Regions from separate parts of the Vibrio sp. V31_P5A7T61 genome, predicted to be linked through region 2. Evidence: predicted binding sites of a transcription regulator. Region 2 holds the regulator's gene; the other holds the start of a gene.

Region 1 (5,479 bases), on a different contig from region 2:
GCTTGCACATCCTCTAAAAATGGGTAAAACGGCGTTAAATCAAAGCCTCCACCAAACCACCAAATGGGCGTTTCTCCCTCTTTTTCGGCAATAAAAAAACGCACGTTGGCATGAGACGTCGGCACATAAGGGTTATGAGCGTGCATCACTAACGACACACCCATTGCTTCAAAGCGACGACCAGCTAATTCCGGGCGATGTGCGGTGGCCGATACGGGCATCTGTTGACCGGTGACATGGGAAAAATTAACGCCGCCTTGCTCAAAGACTTGACCTTCTTTCATCACTCGTGTTCGCCCACCACCACCTAAGCGTTCGCCCGGCTCCCGATGCCAGATTTCTTCGACAAACTTGGCCTTGCCATCGGCCTGTTCTAATTGCTGGCAAATACTGTCTTGTAACTCAAGCAAAAACTGCTTTACCGCTTGCTTATCAATGTCTGGCATCGTCGATTTCCTTGCTTAACCTTGTCTTAAAATTTGACCCGTTTTCGCGTCACGAATTTCACTCGGTTTATTTCTACCACCCGTTTCACCGCGTAAAATAGCTGGCAGGTGCTCACCCAGTTGCTGCTCAACTTGCTCAGTGGTCATACACGGCGGCAGCCCTGTTAAATTAGCACTGGTCGAGGTAAGCGGTTTACCGAACGCATTACATAACTGTTGTACTAGTGGATGATCGGTGACTCGCACCGCAATCGAGTCAAACTGACCGCTGACCCATGACGAGACTTTCTGACTAGCAGGCATCACCCATGTAACGGGTCCCGGCCAAGTCGCATGAATCGTCGCCAATTGTTCTGCGCTTAGTTGGCTTTCATCAATATACGGCAACAATTGCTGATAAGAGGCCGCAATCAAAATCAAGCCTTTTTCTACCGGTCGCTGTTTCAGCGTGAGTAGTTTTTCAATGGCTTGCGGGTTATCCGGATCGCATCCGACACCGAACACCCCTTCGGTCGGATAGGCAATAACATCACCATTACGTAATGCCTGTAAACAAAATTGAAAATTATCCACGATACCTTTCTCTTGTGACATTTAATCGACTCACTGAGTTTACAAATTCTGGCTGAAACAGGCTAAAGCTATTTAATGACAAATGGTATCTTTGGCAAAATAACCATGACGCAAACGTTTTCCTAAGAAAAAAATACTCGTATAATGCGCGCAAATAACCCATTCACCCTAATGTGATGATGTTTGAAGGAGTTTACAATGAAAGTGGCGATTATTATGGGTTCGAAATCCGATTGGCCAACCATGAAGCTAGCCGCAGAGATGTTGGAGCAATTTGGGATCGATTATGAAACCAAGGTGGTGTCTGCTCACCGAACTCCTCAACTACTGGCTGATTATGCTAGCAGCGCTCAGCAACGAGGCATTAAAGTTATCATCGCCGGCGCCGGCGGTGCAGCGCATTTACCAGGCATGACCGCGGCGTTTACTAGCTTACCGGTACTCGGCGTACCAGTGCAGTCAAAAGCGCTGAATGGCATGGACTCATTACTCTCCATCGTGCAGATGCCAAAAGGCATTGCGGTCGGGACGCTGGCTATCGGTGAAGCGGGAGCCGCTAATGCTGGCTTATTAGCCGCACAAATCCTAGCCACACATGATCAACATATCATGGCGAAAATCGATGCCTTTCGTTTAGCGCAAACCGAAACCGTGCTCGCCAACCCCAATCCAGCAGAGGACTAATCACATGCAAGTTTTAGTCTTAGGGGCTGGCCAATTAGCCCGCATGATGGCGCTAGCAGGCACTCCGCTGAATATTGAGATCCATGCGTTTGATGTAACAACCGGTAATATCGTGCAGCCGATCACGGGGCAAGTCATCGGCCAAGGGCTGGCTCTGGCCATTGACCAAGCGGATGTGATTACCGCTGAATTTGAACATATTCCTGATGATGTACTTGAGCAATGTGCGCAAAGTGGCAAGCTGTTACCGAACCAAACGGCCATCAAAGCTGGTGGCAATCGGCAGCGTGAAAAAGTATTGCTTCAGCAAGCTGGCGTCAATAGTGCGCAATACGCCATCGTACACTCTCGTGACGATTTGCTCACTGCTATCGAAACCATTGGACTACCGATGGTATTAAAAAGCACTCTGGGTGGTTATGATGGCAAAGGTCAATGGCGTCTCAAACAAGCGCAAGATATTGATAACATTTGGCCCGAGCTACAAGACTGCTTAGCAAGCTCAGCGCAACAAACCATCATTGCAGAGCAATTTATCGCTTTTGATCGCGAAGTCTCGCTGATTGGCGCTAGAGGACAAGATGGCAGCATAGTGACCTATCCCCTGACGGAAAATGTGCACACCAATGGCGTGTTGAGTTTATCCACCTCGTTGGATGATCTCGCGCTACAACAACAGGCCGAAAGCATCTTTCGCGCGGTAGCTGAGCAATTAGACTATGTGGGCGTACTGGCTTTAGAATTTTTTGATATCAGCGGGCAGCTATTGGTCAATGAAATTGCTCCTCGAGTGCATAACTCCGGTCACTGGACACAACAAGGTGCCGAAACCTGTCAATTTGAAAACCATTTGCGCGCCGTATGCGGTTTACCATTGGGTAGCACGCAACTGATCCGCCCGACAGCGATGATTAACATCTTAGGCCTTGATAGCCTGCCGGACGCGTTGCTTGCGATGGAAAGGTGTCATGTCCATTGGTATGGCAAACAAAAACGCCCGGGGCGTAAAATGGGCCATATTAATATCAGTGCCGATTATAGCGGTGAACTGCAAAGACGCCTTGCACGCCTCAGCCAGCTATTGGATAAAGAGGATTTTCCTGCGCTGCACAAAGATGATTAAACGCTGACTCATCGCCTAAAACCACGCCAGCCACACATTAGGCTGGCGGTGGTGATAACAGCCCCTAATACCTTCAGCAGATCGATGACTGCTCAGCTTGCTGATAAGCCTTAGCGACTTCTTCGGCGATAATCTGAATACCTTTTTGCATTTCCTGATCATCTTGCACGTAGTTCATCCGTAGACATTGATGAGCATGTGACCAGTCTTCCTGCTGCCCAATAAAGAAATATTCACCAGGAACAACCAATACTCCTCGTGCTTTAAGACGCTGATACAGCGCCATAGTGCTGATCGGCAATTCATCAAACCACAGCCATAGGAAAATCGCCCCTTCAGGTTTGTGAATGCGAAAGCGCGGGTCAGGTATCGCCTGCTGAAGTAACTTCACCGCGGTTTGTGATTTTTGTTGATAAAATGGGCGAATAACTTCGTCACTCAAGCGCAGTAAATCCCCTCGTTCAATCATATGTTGAGCTATCGCGGGGCCAACACTGCCGGGGGCTAAACTAATAATGCCATTCATATTGGTTAAAGCTTGAGTCACCGTTTCATTGGCTATCACAATGCCGCAACGTACGCCTGGTAATCCAAGTTTGGATAAGCTCATGCATAAAATGGTATTGTCATTCCAAAACGGTTCAACCTGTTCAAAAATGATATTGGGGAATGGCACACCATAAGCATTATCTATGATCAACGGAATACCATTATCCCGCGCTAACTGATCGAGCTTATGGATCTCATCTTCGGTCAAGACATTACCCGTCGGGTTGGTGGGACGAGAGGCGCAGATCGCCGCGATGGAGGAATCGACCGTTAACTGGTTAAAGTCGACATGGTATTTGAATAACCCATCATCAAGCATTTCAATCTCGGGGCGATAAGAGATAAACAGATCGTCATCAATCCCTGCATCGCCATAACCAATGTATTCCGGAGCCAACGGCAGTAAAATCTTCTTATGCGATCCATTGGGCTGCTGACCGGCGAATAAGTTAAACAGATAGAAAAAACCACTTTGGCTACCATTGGTTAAGCTGATGTTTTTCTGACTAATTTCCCAGCCATAAGTCGTTTTTAGTAGCGCAGCGAGTGATTTAACGAAACGATCTTTGCCTTGTGGTCCATCGTAATTACTCAACGCAGCGATCAGCTCACCATTACTCAGCATCTCAGCGCTGGTTTGATGAAAATAGTCGATCATCGCTGGTATTGCGGCAGGATTTCCGCCACCGAGCATGATGGCTCCTGGTGTGCGCAGACCATCGTTTAAATCATCCATTAATTGAGTAATACCGGAATACTGATTAAATTTTTCACCAAATTTTGAAAACTGCATTGCTGACTGCCTAATTCATGATTGTATTTGCTTGCTTAAAGGAGCATAAAACGATGCCATGCTCATCGATCAATCTTTGAACATACCGTAACGCTTTTACCTATCAAAGTACTATTTTTGAACGCCTGAGTATTCAATTGAAAAAAAGCCCAACTGATTAGAGTTGGGCTTCAATCACAAACCGTATGGTTTATTGCTAATCATTACTTTTGTAACAGAGAAATATCAGCAATTTGCAGGAATAAATTGCGTAAGTCGTTAAGCAAAGTTAAACGGTTTTGCTTTAGCGCTTCATCGTCAGCCATCACCATCACGTTATCAAAGAACGCATCAACGGGTTCACGTAGTGAGGCCAATTGACTCAACGCTTGTTGATAGTTACCCGAGGCAAACGCAGGCTCTAACGCTTCGCTCATCACCGCCACGTCTTGTGCCAAGGCTTTTTCTGCCGGCTCTTGCAGCAAGGCGAGATCAACATCAGCAGGCAACTGACCAGCAAATTTCGCGAGAATATTACCAACCCGTTTATTGGCTGCTGCCAACGCTTCTGCCGCTTCAAGTTCACGGAAGTGCGACACGGCTTTTACCCGCTGATCGAAATCAGCCGGCTTGGTTGGACGACGCGCCAACACCGCTTGAATAACATCAACACTAAAGCCTTCGTCTTGATACCAAGCGCGGAAACGACCCAGCATAAATTCAATCACATCGTGTTCAACCGCTTGATTAGTCAAACGATCACCAAAGAGGGATTTCGCTTTCGCGACTAAATCCACTAAGTCAAGCTTGTAGCCGTATTCAACGATGATCCGCAGCACACCTAAAGAAGCGCGGCGCAAAGCAAAAGGATCAGAACCTTTTGGTGCTTGGCCAATCCCGAAAATACCGACGATGGTATCCAGTTTATCTGCCATCGCTAGCGCAGAAGAAACCCCATCACTCGGCAACTGATCACCAGCAAAGCGCGGCATATACTGCTCGTTCATCGCCAATGCTACCGCTTCTGGCTCACCATCATGACGCGCATAATGCATACCCATTACGCCTTGAGTGTCGGTAAACTCAAACACCATTGAGGTCATTAAATCACATTTAGCGAGCAAGCCTGCACGTTTAGCTTGTGCAACGTCAGCGCCAATTTGCTCTGCAATATAACCGGCTAACTCCGTGATTCGGTCGGTTTTATCTTTAATTGTGCCCAATTTCTGCTGGAAAATCGCCGTTTCAAGCTGTGGTAAGCGATCAATCAGCTTGCTCTTGAGATCGGTATTAAAGAAGAATTCAGCATCAGCCAAACGTGGACGTACCACC
Region 2 (5,479 bases):
GCCGAATTTGATTGCGAGTTACTGCGTTGCAGTCTAGAATCTTGCTGGTTATTAACAAGATTAAATGTAACCAATAGGCCGCTATTTAACAGCGGTTTTTGTGTTTTTATTACTTTTAGGCTGACGTTAGCCTATACCCGAAGAATGAGACGTTGTAAAAAGGCAGCATCGACAGTGCTTAAAACAAACCTCTCTCCTATCACGATCTCCTAACAGGGCGATTGCACTTTCGGGACATAACTACTGCTCTAGTTACCTAACGCCGAGCAGTCACCGACAGGATAATTTTATGGCTACGATTAAAGACGTTGCACGCCTAGCAGGCGTATCGACAACAACCGTATCTCATGTCATCAATAAAACACGTTTTGTGGCAGAAACCACTCAAGAAAAAGTCTTGGACGCGGTTAAACAGCTGAATTATGCACCAAGCGCCGTCGCACGCAGCTTAAAATGTAACACCACGCGTACGATCGGTATGTTGGTGACTCAATCCACCAATCTATTCTTTTCTGAAGTGATCGATGGTGTTGAAAGCTATTGCTATCGCCAAGGCTATACACTGATCCTCTGCAATACTGGTGGTATCTACGAGAAACAACGTGACTATATTCGTATGCTTGCTGAAAAGCGGGTCGACGGTATGTTGGTCATGTGCTCCGATTTAACGGAAGAGTTACTTGAGATGTTAGAGAGTCATCCCTCGATACCTAAAGTTATTATGGATTGGGGCCCGCAAACATCACAAGCCGATAAGATCATTGATAACTCTGAAGAAGGGGGTTATCTAGCAACGAAATATTTGATCGAAAATGGGCACACTGAAATTGCTTGTCTAAGTGGTCACTTTGTTAAAGCCGCCTGTCAAGAACGTATCGCAGGCTTTCGGCGTGCCATGGCAGAAGCCAACCTAACGGTAAAAGAAGATTGGATTTTAGAAGGCAATTTCGAATGCGATACTGCCGTTCTAGCCGCGGATAAAATCATTGCTATGGATACACGCCCGAGCGCGGTATTCTGCTTTAATGATACCATGGCATTAGGTCTGATCAGCCGTTTACAGCAACGTGGCATACGCGTGCCAGACGATATGTCAGTCATTGGTTATGATAATATTGAGTTAGCCGAATATTTCTCTCCGCCACTGACCACGGTCCATCAACCTAAACGCCGTGTTGGGAAAAATGCGTTTGAAATATTGTTGGAGCGCATCAAAGATAAAGAACACGAAAGACGTATTTTTGAAATGCACCCTGAAATCGTGGAACGTGACTCAGTCAAAAAACTCACCGCTAAATAGATAACCACTTCATTGACCCATTATTGAGCAAAAAAGACTTCAAACCCAATCGTAGCCTTAGCGCCACGATTGGGGGGCAATCTTTGCCTAATTCAAATCAAAATGAAACAAACATCATATAAACAATCACTGAGTGTGATATTTATTCAATGATTTGTTTATTTTATACATCCAAGTTATACTATTTTGTCAATAATGAAACGTGTCACGCACAGGGCAAACCATTTGAAAAGATGGGACGCAAAGCCTCCGGCCTAAACCATAGTGGTAGGTAGCGGGGTTGCCGATGACAAAATAGCTAAAACAAGCAGTCAACTCCCCCTATTATTATGCTTTTTGACGTTTTGCTATTTTCTCGGACCTGATTTTGCTGGCGAATTGCTTAATACACCGAGAATGACAGCATGGATAAACCGGTATTAAAAGATTCAATGCGGCTATTCGAACTGCTTGGCCAGGTCAAGTCGCGCTCAATGTTTGGTGGCTTCGGCATTTTTGTCGATGACACTATGTTCGCTTTAGTCGTCAACAATCAACTCCATCTTCGAGCTGACGATGAATCTGCTAAAGTTTTTACCGAAAGAGGCTATCTGCCCTACGTTTATAAAAAACGGGGCTTTCCTGTGGTAACTAAGTACTTTGCTTTACCTGATACCTGTTGGCTTGATCCAACGACCATTTTGCAGGAAGCAACCGTCGCCTTACGCCAAGCCAAATCGGAGCGAGAGCAGCAAGAGCAGACTAAACCCACTCGTCTTAAAGATCTGCCTAACCTACGTTTAGCAACCGAAAGAATGCTCAAAAAAGCAGGCATTCATTCCGTTGATCAGTTGCAACAAACGGGTGCTGTCGCCGCTTATCAGGCGATCAGACAAAGTCACTCATCTGATGTCAGTTTAGAGTTATTGTGGGCGTTAGAAGGGGCAATCGAAGGTAAACATTGGTCGGTGATCCCTCCAAGTCGTCGTGAAGAATTGAAAAAAAACCTGTTTTAATTTTGATATCTAGCCCGCTCACTGAGAGTCAGTAGCGGGTATATCTACCAATCATAACGCCTCCTAATAAGCATCATGATTCCTTGACCTTAATCATTTCGATATCGTTTGCACAATTGAAGCTGACAGCTCGCCAACCATTTCCTCTAATCTCTATCAATATAAATCAACAACATGATTGGCTTAAGACAAGCATAGCTGCCCAACAATCGTGCCATTCAATCAGTTGACACTGAGATTAAGTCACTGAATGAGATAAAGTCGTTGCTGTACTTTGCCGCTGGATAAATTGAATCGACAGTTGGTTAAACAACTCCGGTTGCTCGACATTACAAACATGACCACAATTTGGGAGTTCCAACAGTTCACTCTGTCGATGCGCGGCGACCATTTCGCGTACTGGGCGAATAAACATATAGTCGCGCTCCCCCATTAAATACAAGGTGGGAATAGGCAACTCTCGATCTTTGAAATAACGCATCAATGGATTGACTTCCGCAGTCAATGTAAACCAGCGTTTAAACTCTTGCTGACACAATTTTTTAGCTTCTCGAACGAACAGATGACGAGACTCTTTCTGACTGCGTTGTGGCATGACAATATAAGCAAACAGTCGATATAACCACATATAGGGAATGAGATGTTTACTGAGGTGGCCTAACTTCACCAAAAGCTGAGAGCGGATATTCAAACGAGTGACAGCGCCACCTAATACCATAGAGCGAACTCGCTGGGCGGACAATTCGGCAATATTACGCACGATAATGGTCCCCAGTGACATCCCGACAAAATGAGCTGAAGCTATTTTTAAGTGATCCAGCACCTTAAGTACATCAATGGTCACTGTCTTAAAGGTGTATCGATTAGCAATCAGATCTTTGATAAGACGATGAGATTTTCCATGGCCGCGTAAATCAATCAATAGCAGATTAAAATGCTGCTTATACGCTTTGATCTGCTTAAACCAAATAGACGAGCTTCCACCCGCACCATGCACAAACACCACCCATTCTCGGCTGGTTGGATGTGGATAAACTTTATGAAACAGTAAAGATTGAGACATGGATACCACAGAAAATCAAAATCATTGATACTGAGAGATTAGCATATTTTAGTGTCAAAAATCGTTTTTGAGTTGTAAAAATCTATTGTTGTTAAACGGGCGATTGGTAAACCGACGGGGAAGCTCCCCATCGGTATAAAGGAAAGTGATTAGAAAAGAAAAGACGATGGTAGCCGATCAACAAGCATTGACGCTTCCCGTCTTCATAGACATTTAGTCAAAAATGGCTAAGCGGTACATTTTAAGGTATTCAAGAGCAGACTCACGCCAGCCAAAATCTCTGCTCATCGCTCGTATTTGAACATTAAGCATCTCTTCAGGTTGCTGTAGATAAAACAGCAACGCCCTCTGCATCGTGATCAATAATGCCGCTGGTGACGGCTCTTGAAAACCAAACCCCGTCGCTTGCTGAGGGTATTTATCATAATCTTGTACGGTATCTTTTAAACCTCCAACCTCGCGTACGATAGGTAAAGTACCATAAGCCATACTGTAGATTTGGTTTAGTCCACAAGCTTCAAATTCTGAGGGCATGAGAAAAAAATCCGAGCCCGCTTCAACTAAATGAGCCAAACGATTGCTGTAAGTCTCAACAAACCCTAACTTATCAGGATAATGCGCAGCAATTTTATGTAATGCCGCCGCAATCTCCGGTTCACCGGTGCCGACGATCACCACTTGTACCTGATTACGCAAAAACGACTCAAGAATAGGCAATAAATAATGAAATCCTTTTTGATGAGTCAAACGGCATACCATGCCAAACATCGGTGTCGTCACTTGTGGTAAATTTAACTCTTGCTGCAAGGCAAGTTTACTGGCTGATTTTCCTAGAGTGAGCGATTGTCGTTCCGCATGGTAAGTCTGAGGAATATAACGATCCGTCAAGGGGCTCCATTCAGAATAATCGCATCCATTGACAATCCCATGCAGATCTCGCGCACGGCGCACAAAATCATCCACCAATCCGTGAGAACCTAACGGCGTCAACAGTTCAGAAGCATAATTAGGACTCACCGCATTGATTTTATCGGCAAAAGCAATACCAGCTCGTAGCATGCTAACATGATCATGTCCGTACTGTAGAAACTCCATCCCAGAGAGATTTAACTCGGGGATAACTTCCAATTGGTAGTAGGAAAAAATACCTTTGAAAATGGCATTATGAATAGTCAGCACCGACTTAACGCCGAAAAAATGTGGGTCTTCACGGTAGCGAGTTTTTAATAAAAAAGGCACTAAACCTGTATGCCAATCATTGGCATGGATGATGGTTGGCTTAATATTCAGCTTGGGCAAAATATCCAGACACGCCGCCGAGAAAAAACCAAAACGCTCACCGTTGTCCGTGTAAGCTTGATTGTGCTCCGCATACATTTCTGGTCGATCAAAGTAAACATCACAATCAATCAGGTAAACCACAACACCGTCGAGCTCACCCTGCCTTACTTGATAGCGAGTATGAGGCCAGTGGGTTAACTCGGTTTCGAGTATGATGGGTAAATCCATTTTATTTGGAATTGAACGATAAGCAGGTAGCACAATGGCTACCTGGTGACCTAACTCCTGTAATGCTTTTGGTAAAGCTTTGGCAACGTCGGCTAAGCCTCCGCTCTTCACTAAGCCTTCTGCTTCGGATACAACAAACCAAATATTCATTTTTTCAAGATTAGAATCCAACTTTCATTCCTTTTTCGATGACTACAATGCCTTCATCAGAGACATGGAAGCGCTGCCTATCTAATTGTAAATCTTCCCCAATCACCGTTCCTGGAGCAATTTCGACGTCCTTATCGATAATCGTGCGTTTAATCGTACAACCAGCGCCAATTTTGACATCACCAAGAATAATCGATTCACTGATCCATGAACCTGCACCGATATTGGTTCGAAAACCTAACACCGATTTATAAATTTTTGCACCTTGGATATAACTTCCCGCTGAAATTAAACTATCGGTAATACAAACCTTTTTCTCTCCTTCATTAGCAAAGGTCGCTGGTGGCAACGGTGGATAATGAGTATGTAAAGGCCAACTGCGGTTATAAAGAGAAAATGGCGCATCTTTTTGCAATAAGTCCATATGCGCAGACCAATAAGATTCAATCGTGCCGACATCAC

The links. The regulator PurR, encoded in region 2, represses purine synthesis genes. The targets are predictions, from matches to a motif close to TNANGNAAACGTTTNCNTNA.
Region 1: a site for PurR is predicted at 1,126-1,145, ahead of purE (5-(carboxyamino)imidazole ribonucleotide mutase). Genes of this name have one in related genera too.

What each region holds. Positions count from the first base shown of each region.
Region 1 covers NZ_WXWI01000060.1:2,695-8,173, forward strand. Annotated here, with positions in the region: gene hemF (oxygen-dependent coproporphyrinogen oxidase) at 1-446, opposite strand, end outside; gene CAG58_RS13905 (L-threonylcarbamoyladenylate synthase) at 462-1,019, opposite strand; gene purE (5-(carboxyamino)imidazole ribonucleotide mutase) at 1,218-1,703, shown strand; gene CAG58_RS13915 (5-(carboxyamino)imidazole ribonucleotide synthase) at 1,708-2,826, shown strand; gene CAG58_RS13920 (valine--pyruvate transaminase) at 2,900-4,168, opposite strand; gene glyS (glycine--tRNA ligase subunit beta) at 4,372-5,479, opposite strand, start outside.
Region 2 covers NZ_WXWI01000025.1:101,966-107,444, reverse strand. Annotated here, with positions in the region: gene purR (HTH-type transcriptional repressor PurR) at 290-1,300, shown strand; cyclic di-GMP riboswitch class I at 1,506-1,588, shown strand; gene CAG58_RS05395 (TfoX/Sxy family DNA transformation protein) at 1,705-2,295, shown strand; gene CAG58_RS05390 (alpha/beta fold hydrolase) at 2,534-3,358, opposite strand; gene glgA (glycogen synthase GlgA) at 3,572-5,017, opposite strand; gene glgC (glucose-1-phosphate adenylyltransferase) at 5,028-5,479, opposite strand, start outside.